DNA from 2 places in the Paenibacillus sp. UMB7766-LJ446 genome. Region 2 is predicted to be linked to the other one. Evidence: riboswitches for the same ligand, from Rfam matches in the RefSeq annotation. Region 2 holds a riboswitch; the other holds the start of a gene.
The links. A riboswitch is a leader RNA that binds a small molecule or an ion and turns the genes downstream of it on or off. The one in region 2 is predicted to bind glycine.
Positions count from the first base shown of each region.

Region 1: another riboswitch for glycine. It lies ahead of gcvT (glycine cleavage system aminomethyltransferase GcvT); the one in region 2 lies ahead of sdaAB (L-serine ammonia-lyase, iron-sulfur-dependent subunit beta).

Region 1 covers NZ_JASOYM010000009.1:176,361-182,343, reverse strand. The annotation lists gene gcvPB (aminomethyl-transferring glycine dehydrogenase subunit GcvPB) at 1-790, opposite strand, end outside; gene gcvPA (aminomethyl-transferring glycine dehydrogenase subunit GcvPA) at 886-2,241, opposite strand; gene gcvT (glycine cleavage system aminomethyltransferase GcvT) at 2,238-3,374, opposite strand; glycine riboswitch at 3,573-3,673, opposite strand; glycine riboswitch at 3,677-3,800, opposite strand; gene gcvH (glycine cleavage system protein GcvH) at 4,148-4,537, shown strand; gene QP794_RS21730 (PTS mannitol transporter subunit IIBC) at 5,113-5,983, shown strand, end outside.
Region 2 covers NZ_JASOYM010000010.1:152,148-158,130, reverse strand. The annotation lists gene QP794_RS22905 (YhgE/Pip domain-containing protein) at 1-1,128, opposite strand, end outside; gene sdaAA (L-serine ammonia-lyase, iron-sulfur-dependent, subunit alpha) at 1,386-2,336, opposite strand; gene sdaAB (L-serine ammonia-lyase, iron-sulfur-dependent subunit beta) at 2,326-3,015, opposite strand; glycine riboswitch at 3,128-3,269, opposite strand; glycine riboswitch at 3,274-3,397, opposite strand; gene QP794_RS22890 (MFS transporter) at 3,736-5,013, opposite strand; gene QP794_RS22885 (phosphotransferase enzyme family protein) at 5,043-5,983, opposite strand, start outside.

The sequences.
Region 1 (5,983 bases), on a different contig from region 2:
GGCGGGTGATGCCCATAATAGCATTGGAGTTGGCACCATCGTAGTACAGCAAACCACCAGCCTCATGCACGATGGAGGCAATCTCCTGAATGTCTTTTTCAAAAAGTCCGAGTGTGTTCGGGTTGGTCAGCATCAGCGCTGCGGTATCCGACCCTACAGCAGCGCGGAGTGCGTCCAGATCTACCAGACCGTCTGCGCGGGAAGGGATCGTTACCGTTTCGAAACCTGCAACGGTTGCACTTGCCGGGTTAGTGCCATGAGAAGAATCCGGTACGATGACTTTCGTACGCTGTTCACCACGACCTTCGTGGTAGGCCCGGATCATCATGAGTCCGGTCCATTCGCCGTGTGCGCCAGCGGCTGGTTGCAGCGTAACGGCGTCCATGCCAGTCAGGCCAGCAAGGTCATTTTGCAACGTGTAGAGCAGTTCAAGTGCACCTTGAATGCTGGATTCGTGCTGATATGGATGAATTTTGGCGAATCCGTTGTAACGGGCCACATCCTCATTAATCTTCGGATTATATTTCATCGTACAAGAACCTAGCGGATAGAATCCGTTATCTATTCCGAAATTACGACGAGACAGAGCAGTGTAGTGGCGAATGACGTCAACTTCAAAAACCTCAGGCAATGCTGCTGCTTCCGATCGAAGCATTTCCCGGGGAATCAGGGAATCGGCAGCTTGCCGGGGAACGTCACATTCTGGCAAAGAGTATGCAACCCGACCCGGACTGCTGAGTTCAAAAATCAACGATTGCTCCGGTGCTGTAGAGGCAGCTTGGGCAGAGATTTTTGTAACTGTTTCAGTATGGCCCGAAGTGGAGACTGAGGTTACTGTTTCCGGTTGTCCTGTTCCTGAAGTTGTCTTTGTTGTCGTTTCCTGAGTCACAGCGATCCCTCCAATACACGTGCGAATTCGTCTATCTCTTCCTTGCTGCGTCGTTCGGTAACGGCAATGAGCATATGTCCGGCGAGCTCGGAATACTCTCTTCCAAGTTCATACCCGCCAATGAAGCCGGCATCGAGTAATTTCAGTTGCAGGGCATCCACATTTGTTGCTTCAGGCAGTTGGATAACAAACTCATTAAACGTTGGTGCAGTAAACGTAAGAGAGACCCCTGGAATTGCGGTAAGTGTGTTAAGGGCATAATGGCTCTTTTGCAAATTCAAATCAGCGACATCGATCATACCTTGTTTACCCATGATGGACATATAGACAGAGGCACTCAGCGCGAGCAAAGCCTGGTTGGAACAGATGTTGGACGTCGCCTTTTCACGACGAATATGCTGTTCACGTGCTTGCAGCGTGAGTACAAAACCACGCTTGCCGTTGCGGTCCGTTGTCTGGCCTACAATTCGGCCAGGAATCCGGCGCATATGAGCCTGGGATACGGCGAAATATCCGCATGTTGGGCCGCCAAGTGAAGCGGCGATACCAAGGGGCTGTGCGTCGCCAACGACGATGTCAGCACCCAGCTTGCCTGGGGCTTCCAGCAGACCCAGCGATAGCGGGTTGGCGCTGACCACGAGCAGGCTTTTGTGCGCATGCGCAAGATCTGCGGCCTGTTTTACATTTTCCACGGCGCCGAAGAAGTTCGGGCTCTGGATCATGACGGCTGCGGTGTCATCGGACACAGCGGCTTTCAGGGCATCCCAGTCTGTTACACCATTTTGATACCCAATCTCAACGATCTCCAGATTGAGGCCATGTGCATAAGCTTGCAATACCTGACGGGATTCGGGATGCACGGTACGTGACACAATCAGCTGTTTGCGACGGGTTGCTGCTGCCGCCAGATTGCCTGCTTCCGCGAATGCAGTCGCACCATCGTACATGCTGGCATTGGCTACAGCCATGCCTGTTAACTCACAGATGTAGGATTGAAACTCGAAAATCGCCTGTAATTCTCCCTGGCTGATCTCGGGTTGATAAGGTGTATAGGCTGTATAAAACTCGGAACGGGAGATGACATGATTAATGACTGAAGGAACGTGGTGATCATAAATGCCTGCACCCAGGAAACTGGCGTGTGTCTCGAAGTTGGCATTGGCTCCCGCTTGCTTTGACATATGACGTGTGAGTGCATATTCATCCAGTTTGGAGGAAACAGGCAGTTCACCCTGATAGCGAATCTCCTGTGGAATGTCATGGAACAGATCCTCAATTGTTTCCACACCGATGGTTGCCAGCATGGCACTCTGATCCTGCTCGGTCATGGGAATGTAGCGGTGCTTGCTCATGCTTGATCAGCTCCTTGAGTAGGTGTCTTTGGCGCACGTGTCCGTTTATGAAAAGGGGTCTTCACGACCTCAGCTTTCAGTTTCTTGCCACGAATCTCAATCTCCAGCGGGGTACCCAATGCAGCATATTTGCTGTCAATCAAGGCCAGCCCCAGATTGCGTTTCAACGTAGGCGATTGGGTTCCTGTGGTTACTTCACCAATCTGTACGCCTTCGGCGTATATCGGATAATGGGGGCGGGGAATACCGCGCTCCAGCACTTCGATGCCGACCAGCTTGCGGGCAGGTCCATCATTTTTTTGCTGCAACAAGGCTTCATGTCCGATAAACGGCCCGGCATTCAGCTTCACAAACATGCCAACGCCAGCCTCCAGCGGCGAGATGGTTGCAGACAGTTCCTGTCCATACAGGGGAAGCTTGGCTTCAAAGCGCAGCGTATCCCGGGCACCCAGTCCGGTCGGAACGAGTCCGTAACCTTCTCCCGCCTGCATCAATCCGTTCCAGACTACAGCGGCCTGTTCGGCAGGAACATAGAGCTCAAATCCGTCTTCACCCGTATATCCGGTGCGGGATAACAGCAATGTAACGCCACATACCTTCGCATTAGGTACAAAACGGAAAGGCTCAATCAAAGACACATCAGTGTCTGTCACCTTTGCGAGAATATCCACAGCAAGTGGACCTTGCAGGGCAAGCAGCGCCGTTTGTTCGGAATCATTCGTCATCGTTACGCCTGGCGACATGTGCTGCTGCAGCCATGACCAGTCCTTGCCGATGTTGGAGGCATTAACCACCAGCATATAATGCTGGTCTTTCAGTTTATAGATCAACAGATCATCGACCACGCCGCCATCCGGATAACACATTAACGTGTATTGAGCCTGACCGGGAACGAGTGTTGTTACATCATTGGTCGTCATGTGCTGTAAAAAAGCTTCCGCGTGTTCACCTTGTACGGTGAATTCACCCATGTGGGATACATCAAATAATCCGGCACGTTCTCGCACCGCTTCATGCTCTTTCTGAATTCCGCTGAATTGTACCGGGAGCTCCCAGCCACCAAAATCAATGCATCGTACGCCTTCATACTGCTGATAGAGTGGAAAGAGTGGGGTTCTAAGCAAATCGGACATCCAATCACCTCGTCATGGGCCGTCAACCGGCCGAGTGTATAACCGTGGATCAATGAATCTGTCATCAACAATTAATTATAAAAGTAAGGTAAGGACGCTATAGGCAGCGCCGCTCTATAACCTGTTTTCGTTTTTTTGGGAAAAAGGAAAAGGACAGGCCAAAGAACCGGCATGCCAGAAGCACGCTGTATTCTTAGGCTCTGTCCTTGGTACCTGAGAGTTACCCCGCCGCATGATGCAGCAGGTTTCCCCTTGGGTGATCATAACGCCCACACAGGGCGAATAGATGCTCTCCAGAGTTGCGTCCCGTAAAAGTCCTTTTGCCTGAGAGATTCACCTCCCGCTTGTCGGTGGTTTACTCCTTCGGCGTTACCGCATGTGCACCCTGATTCGGGTGTCAAGGGTAATCTCTCCCTTTACATTCATCCGCGGGTATTGCATAGACCAATAAACATATTTACTACTCTCATTAAAGCCTGAATCGACTATTGATGTCAAGAACGATATCATAGAAATCAACAAAAAATCCGAATGATATTTCAAGATAATTCTATAATGTTCGTATATTTTTAAAGAGTACGCTTACTTTTCTAATATTCACCATTATATGTAGAGAGAGTCCAATAGAGTTACAGGCATATAAGGAAGAAAATCAAATAAATTGTAAGGTATCTTGACATTTGATTCTAAAATATCATACGCTATGTTTTGGGAAAAAGGTTAAGGTCAAAGAAGCGCATGCACTCATTTAATGAAAAGCGAGGCGGATATCGATGAGCGAATTGAAAAGTGATTTCCTGTACAGTGAAGAGCACGAATGGGTGCAGACCGTAGGGGAGGATACCGTACGTATTGGCATTACCGAATTCGCGCAGCATCAGCTGGGTGACATTGTGTTTGTAGAATTGCCTGACCTAGAATCGGATGTAAAGGCGGAAGACAGCATTGGAACAATTGAATCCGTCAAAACCGTTTCGGATTTGTTTTCTCCTGTAAGTGGAACAATTGTTGCTGTAAATGAGGCATTGCAAGATTCCCCGGAGCTAGTTAATAACTCTCCATATGAAGAAGGCTGGATGATCGAAATCCGTGTTGAGGGCGATCTGACAGCGGCATTGTCCACATTGATGAACGCGGATGCGTATCGTAAACATACGGAATAAAACTAGGGTTGCATTTTCCGCTGGAGACTGAATTTCAGCCTCAGGCCAAATGCCGTTTAACTTAAAAAGAATGAATCGATTGATTATAGATCCGGATGGTAATCCTGCTAATCCGGAGAATACTTAGGCGCAATTGTCTCACCTGTAACGGGCTGAGCAATTGCGCTTTTTGCCGTTGTTATTAGAGTATTTCAGATTATTTGAATGAAATGAATAACACCCTAACGTGTTTCATCATCAATCCTGAATGAGATAGAAACTGCTCATTAAAATTGAATAAATTTACAATTTTATTTGTCATTAAAATGGGGTAATTCGTGGGTATGATACAGGAAAGGGAATAACAGGTTCCATTCCTTATACAAGGTTCAAAATGGGACAATCCTTCAAATTTAAATCTTGTCATCAACGTTCATGACGGAAGTAGGTTTTCATTTCGTTGTAGAAGATACCGTTTTCATTTACGATATGGTTGTGAAATTAAGATTTATTACAGATTTGTACCTTCGTTCGTCTGGATCATCGTGTCAAAATTCAGTGGAATTAAGGTTTAATATGTTGAGGAGGTTTTCAGTATGAGTTCAGTGGACGCAAAGTCCGGAAAAAGCGGAGGAATACGGGTCGGCGTTCAGAAGTTTGGACGTTTCCTGAGCGGTATGGTTATGCCGAACATGGGTGCATTTATCGCCTGGGGTTTAATTACGGCATTGTTCATTCCAAAAGGATGGTTCCCTAACGCAGATTTTGCATTGTTGGTTGATCCAATGATCAAATATTTGCTGCCTTTACTTATCGGTTACACAGGCGGTACCATGGTACACGGCCAACGTGGTGGTGTAGTCGGTGCGATTATGACCATCGGGGTTATTGTCGGCAGTGACATCCCCATGTTTCTAGGTGCAATGATTGCCGGACCATTGGGAGCCTGGGTCATTAAGAAATTTGACAAGGCTGTCGATGGCAAAATCAAATCCGGGTTTGAGATGCTCGTTAACAACTTCTCCGCTGGTATTATTGGTGGGATTTTGGCCCTTCTAGCCCTTAAAGGCATCGGGCCTTTCGTTGAAGCGATTAGCAAGGTGTTATCGGCTGGGGTAGAAACCTTGATGAATGCTGGTCTTCTCCCGCTGGTCAACTTGATCATTGAGCCAGGAAAAGTATTATTCCTGAACAATGCCATCAACCATGGGATTCTGACACCGATTGGTACGGATCAGGCAAGAGAACTGGGACAATCGGTATTATTCATGCTTGAATCCAATCCAGGACCTGGACTTGGTATTTTGCTGGCCTATTGCTTCTTTGGTCGGGGATCAGCCAAATCTTCCGCTCCAGGTGCTGTAATTATCCATTTCTTTGGCGGGATTCACGAGATTTATTTCCCTTACATTCTGATGAGACCGATACTGATTCTGGCTGCGATGGCTGGTGGTGTAGCGGGTACAT
Region 2 (5,983 bases):
ACCTGAGCGTTTGATCCATGTGCACAGAGCTCCCAGAACCAGCGTCGCTGCTCCAATCACCACCAGAAGCAGAACATCATGACTAATCCCGCTGCCGCCAAGCACCAGATTCATCATGCCCTCCACTGCATAGGTTGCCGGTAGATAATTACCGATCTGTTGATAGAAATCAGACATGACATCACGCGGAATGGTTGCGCCCGATGACAACATCAGCAGAGGCAGTAAAGCACTGTTTAACCATGCCCCCGCATTTCCAAGCAGCAACAAGCTCAATTGCGCCACGAATAGAAAAGATAAAGTAATCAACAACTGAAATAGCCATAACATCCACCATCCATCCGCTGCTGATACACCCATAACATGCATCATCCCGGCTCCAACGAGCGATACGATAAATGCAGCACCCAGGTTGATGATATTGCGTGCCCAGAAGCGCTCCCATTTCCCCGCCTTGCTACTTAGTTCTCCAGAAACTTTTTGCAGATTCATGCCAAGCAGCATCGCACCTGTAAACGTAGCCGTCACAATCAGCATCGGCACCATCGAAAAGGCAAAGTTTTGAACTGGGTTCAGCATTTCCACCTCTGCCTCCACCCGGGAAGATAACCCCAGCGCCAGCGCATTGGCCTGATCGGCAGTCATACCCGATTGATCCAGCACTCCACGAATGCCATTTTGCTGTACTTCACGATTCAACGTCGCTGTAACTTGTGCGGATACGTTCTGCATCACACTTTTCACGGTAGCTACGTTGGATTCATTCATCACATACTTCACCTTCACCGGTTGCGATAAATCTCCCGCCTGCTGCATGAAACCCGATGGAATCTCAATAATCATGTATACATCCCGGTCGGTTAACAGCTGTCTGGCTTCTTCCATCGATGCGGATGGTTTGATCACAAAACCAAGTCCCGCTGCAAGAGACTTTGCTACAGGCTCAGCCTCAGCCCCATCTTCATTCACAATGGTCACCGCAAGCTGAGTCATCCGTGCATTAACCTGATCATACCCACTAAGCCAGATGGTATTAAAAAAAACCTGGAATAATACGGCCGTAATCAAGCCGACAATCGTAGCTCCATTTTTCATAAACAGAAGACTCGTTTGAAAAACACGTTTCATCTTATTCATCTCCTTAGGTTGTATTACGTTATCTCAGCTTTTTATATATCATATTGATATATGTCAGTTAATAATATATCTAATCGATATATAAACGTCAATACCCATTTATTTTTTTCTTTGTTCGAACAGCAAAAAAAGCCGATACGCCTCTTCATCAGGAAGAATTCGTATCGACTTTCATATCAAGATGGGAGCAGCATCGACGTTTATGATCCAGACTCCGAGTTAATTCAGTTCATGTTCGTTCATGGTTGTCATGCCTTGGGTTCAGGTTTGTTTTCAGCAGGGGACTCAGACTCCGCTTCAACCTCAGGCTCTGCACGCTTTGCCTTCGGTTTGGCGAGCTTCTCCATCATTTTCCGTCCCGTTGGTGTTTGAGCCAGCCCACCTTGAGCCGTTTCACGGTGCCTGCTTGGCATGGCACTGCCTACTTCCAGCATGACATCAATGACTTCGTCTGACGGAATGGCACTTCGTACCCCGGCCAGCGCCATGTCGGCCGCAGCCAACGCGGTTACGGCACCCAGTCCGTTACGGATGATGCACGGAATTTCCACGAGGCCTGCGACGGGATCGCAGATAAGGCCCAATGTGTTTTTTAACGCAAGACCTACTGCATGAACCACTTGCTCCGGCGTCCCTCCACGCAGCTCCACCATCGCTCCAGCGGCCATGCCGATGGCAGAACCCACTTCAGCCTGACAGCCGCCCTCGGCACCGGAAATAAATGAATTGTTGGCAATGACATAACCGATCGCTCCCGCACAGAACAGACCGTTCACCAGATGCTCGTCACTCCAGCCAAAACGCTCCTGGGAGCTGATAAATACACCTGGAATGATGCCGCAAGAACCGGCAGTCGGTGTCGCTACGATCCGGCCCATGGATGCATTCACTTCTGATACACATAGTGCATACGCCATGGCTAGTGCAGAGGCATCTCCAGAGCAAGTCTCGCCTTTACGAATGTACTCGGCCATTTTTTTACCGTCTCCGCCAGTCAAGCCGCTGCGTGATGTCGTATCTTCTGTCAGCCCTTTGTGCACAGCTTCCTTCATCACCTGATAGTAATCCGACATCTGCCGCACAACATCCGCTTTCGGGATATTCGTCTCCTGAACCTGCTCTTCGATCATCAGCTCGGCAATGGTTTTGGACTCTGCTGTACAGATGGTATTCAGTTCATGTAGATGTTTAAACCGCATCCGGCTCGACCCCTCTCTTCAAATCAATCACGCGAATGTCCAGCATATGATCCAGCGACCGCAGACGGTTTAACATCTCAGGATTCGGCACACCATCCATCTCCATCGCTGTCAGTGCTTCACCATCCCGGGCTTTCCGATCCACTTGCATGTACCCGATGTTCACACCTGACGAACTGATTGTGGAGGTTACGGAGGCGAGCACCCCTGCTTTGTCCGAATGGCGCAGCACAAGTGTTGGAAACTCTCCGCTGATCTGTACACGAAAATCATTCAATGCATGTACCGATACACTACCACCACCAATGGAAGCACCGATTAGTGAACACTCGCGGTCTCCGTGCCACAGCTCAATTTTGACCGTATTAGGATGAGGAGCAGGCAGACCACTTGTAAAAAACTCTACCTCCATACCCGCTTCCTCTGCATATTGCTCAGCATCCGGAATCCGTGGATCATCCGTCACATAATCAAGCAGGCCACCGATCAAAGCCAGATCCGTACCATGCCCCTGATACGTATCGGCGAAGGAGCCGTACAGCGTTAATCGGGCACGTTCAGGCGTGCACCCCAACCACTGACGGGCAATTCGACCCAATCTTGCTGCTCCAGCCGTATGTGAACTTGATGGACCTGTCATGGACGGACCAATAATTGAAAAAACGTCTTTAAAACGCATCGCAAACCCTCCATTTATAATCGTCATTTTCATCCAGACCTACACCCATAATGTCCCTTTATTACTGAATGATGACATGAAAAAAGGACAGAAGAAGGCCTTAAGGCCCTCTCTCTGTCCTCGATACCTGAGAGTTTCATGATAAGAAGCGCGGCGAATTGATGCATGCCCTGTATTCACAGGTAATGTCCCCTGCACACCGTGCTGCTTGACCATATACCCCTTGGGTGGCGCATATCGCGCACTCTCCAGAGTTGCGTCCAACGATGGTACATTTACCTGAGAGATTAACCACTGCGCCGGGTGCGTAGCAGCTTGCTCCTTCGGTGCCCGACAGCTGCCTTTTTACTTGGCATGCCCAGGACTCTCCCGCTCGCTATCATTCGCTTGTATGGAACCATTCTGATCGTGTACCAGAACGATAATTGAAGTTTTTATTACTTTCTCATTAAGATTAATCGACCGGAAGATCAGTGTCAACAAACTTAACGATTTCTTTGTGAATATTTACTTTTTTCCATTTTATAAACAGGATGAACCAACGATTTGTAAACTTTTATCACATGAATGTGTTAATGCGTTTCATTTAGAAAGCGTATACATTTGTTTGTTTTCTATGAGCAATATCCGTGGTTAGTACTATCTATGTTAAGATCCACAGAACGGTTCGGGTATTCAGGCAACCATTATTCTGTACTAGAATTACCGTATTTCTGCCTGTCACCCCACCATCGCCTTGGGCTTCGCCGGTTCATCATAATACCTGCTTCGGGAAGGAAACATGCTCGTCACCCACAATCCCAACGCTGCAAGCACCATCACTCCAGATACAACCGTATATACCATACGAAGTGACAACTGCTCTGCCACCACGCCTGCAACCAAAATGGAAACCACCTGCAGCACGCTTAACCCCAGTCCAAGTATACTGCTCACTCGGCCCATCAGATCGACAGGGATATTATTTTGATAAAAGGTAACCAGGCCCGTATTCGCCAGTGCCGAGCACAGACCGAGCAGAATAAAAGCAAACGCCGCCAGTTCAAACGAGAACGAACGGGCGAACAGTAAATAACCCAGTGCGACCAGAAGCACACCGCCACCCATCATGTGACGGATCGGCACATGTTTGGCGAACAGCCAAACCAGCATGGAACCTGCCAAATAACCAATCCCAGTGATACTCATCAAAGCTCCGTACTGCGATTCAGGCAGGTTCATCACCTGACGGATAAACACTACTTCCTGGGCATCGAGCGACATGCCGACCACCAGAATGATCTGAAACAGGGCATATATACCGACCACGTAGCTCGACTTCCGGCTAAAGCTCAGTACAGCCCTCCAATCCTGGGCAATCAACCGAGGTGTCAGCCTGTTTCCCGTCCCTTGATTCTGTTCTCCAATGCCCAATTTGGGAAGAAACAATAGAATCACAGCAGAAGCAGCAAAGGAAACCGCATTGGCATAAATGGCTGCAGCCGGAGATAAATAAATCAGCATCACTCCCGCGACTGCCGGGCCGGTAATAAATGCACCTGAGCTGATTAAGGCTTGCAAGGAGTTGAAGCGCTTGCGCCGTTCAGCAGGTACCAGCCGGGTAATGTACACCTGAGAGGAAGGGACAAATATGGAGGAAGACATACTGATCAGAAACATCACTGTATACATCATCCATAGGCTGGACATCAGGGGCAGCATCGCTACCAACAATGCCCGCAGCATGTCGGCACCAATCATCAACTGTCGCTGATCATAGCGATCGATCAGACTGCCTGACCATATCTTCGTGCACACCGACGCAATCGGCGAGATAATCCACAATCCTGCGACTGCCGCCGGGGACTGTGTCATATTCAACACCATCAGGTTAATCGCCACAATATATATGAAATCACCCAGATTGGATATGCCCACGCCGCCAAGCAGCAATCCGGCATGCTTCCAGCCACCAGACGGAATCTTCGAAGCTACTCTTTTTTCATGAATGTTATTCATAGCGCTTCCCACCCAACAGAAATCACAAATTATAACTCATAGAAGATACTCTCATTGTGTACATAGGGTCTGCAAAATTTGCTGCAAATAAGAGGCATTCGCTCTTTCATCCATTCGTACCTTGACTCATTCTCCATCTGAAATGCGAAATAGCCAAACGTAAAGATTAGCATGAATCCTTCCATTAACCGAATATCACGCTTCGTCAGTGGTTCTGTCTGCTCCGTATAACCCGACAGGAAGATATCCCGTTCCTCCCGATTGAAAATCGTAGCTGCCCCTCCGGCATCAAAGAGATAGTAGCCATAACCGTATAAACAAAAATCAATCATGGATATGCCCTGATCCGTCACCAGCAGATTGCCGCGGGTAATATCCGCGTGAATCACTCCCCAAGTCTCGGCAGTGTGAGGATACGTTTCGAGTTGCCGGTTAATGTTCTCAAACGTCTCACGGATCAGATCGAAATCTTCAGGAGTAAAGATGCCACGTCTAACGCCTTCCTCCAACTGCTCCAACATGACCAGATTCTCTTTGATCGAGCCGTAGGCAGGCCTTACTCCCGTTTGATCCAAGGCGGGGCTATCGGTATATAACTCAGGGATCATCGCCTTACCAATGTGCTGTTCACGGTCATTCACCTGCTGTCCGCTTTCAGACTTCTGTGAACCCACCTGCGGCTTGGGAGTTTCCTTTGGTCTTCGTCCATATTGATGCAGCGTCTGCAACTGTACGCCCAAATCATGAATCTGTGCTGTCGTCAGACGTTCTCCCTGTTTGATATCCCTGCCCTCAATCCATTCCAGAACAGTACAACAGATCTCTTCTCCCGCTTCGTCCAACCAGACGGTGACCCACTCTCCCGATGTATTGCGTACAGGTGTCTGCACTCGCAATGGGCTGGTAGCCCGTAATTCATGAAGGAGATTCATCTCCGCTTCCAGTGCAGGTCGTGTATGCTGGATGCCCG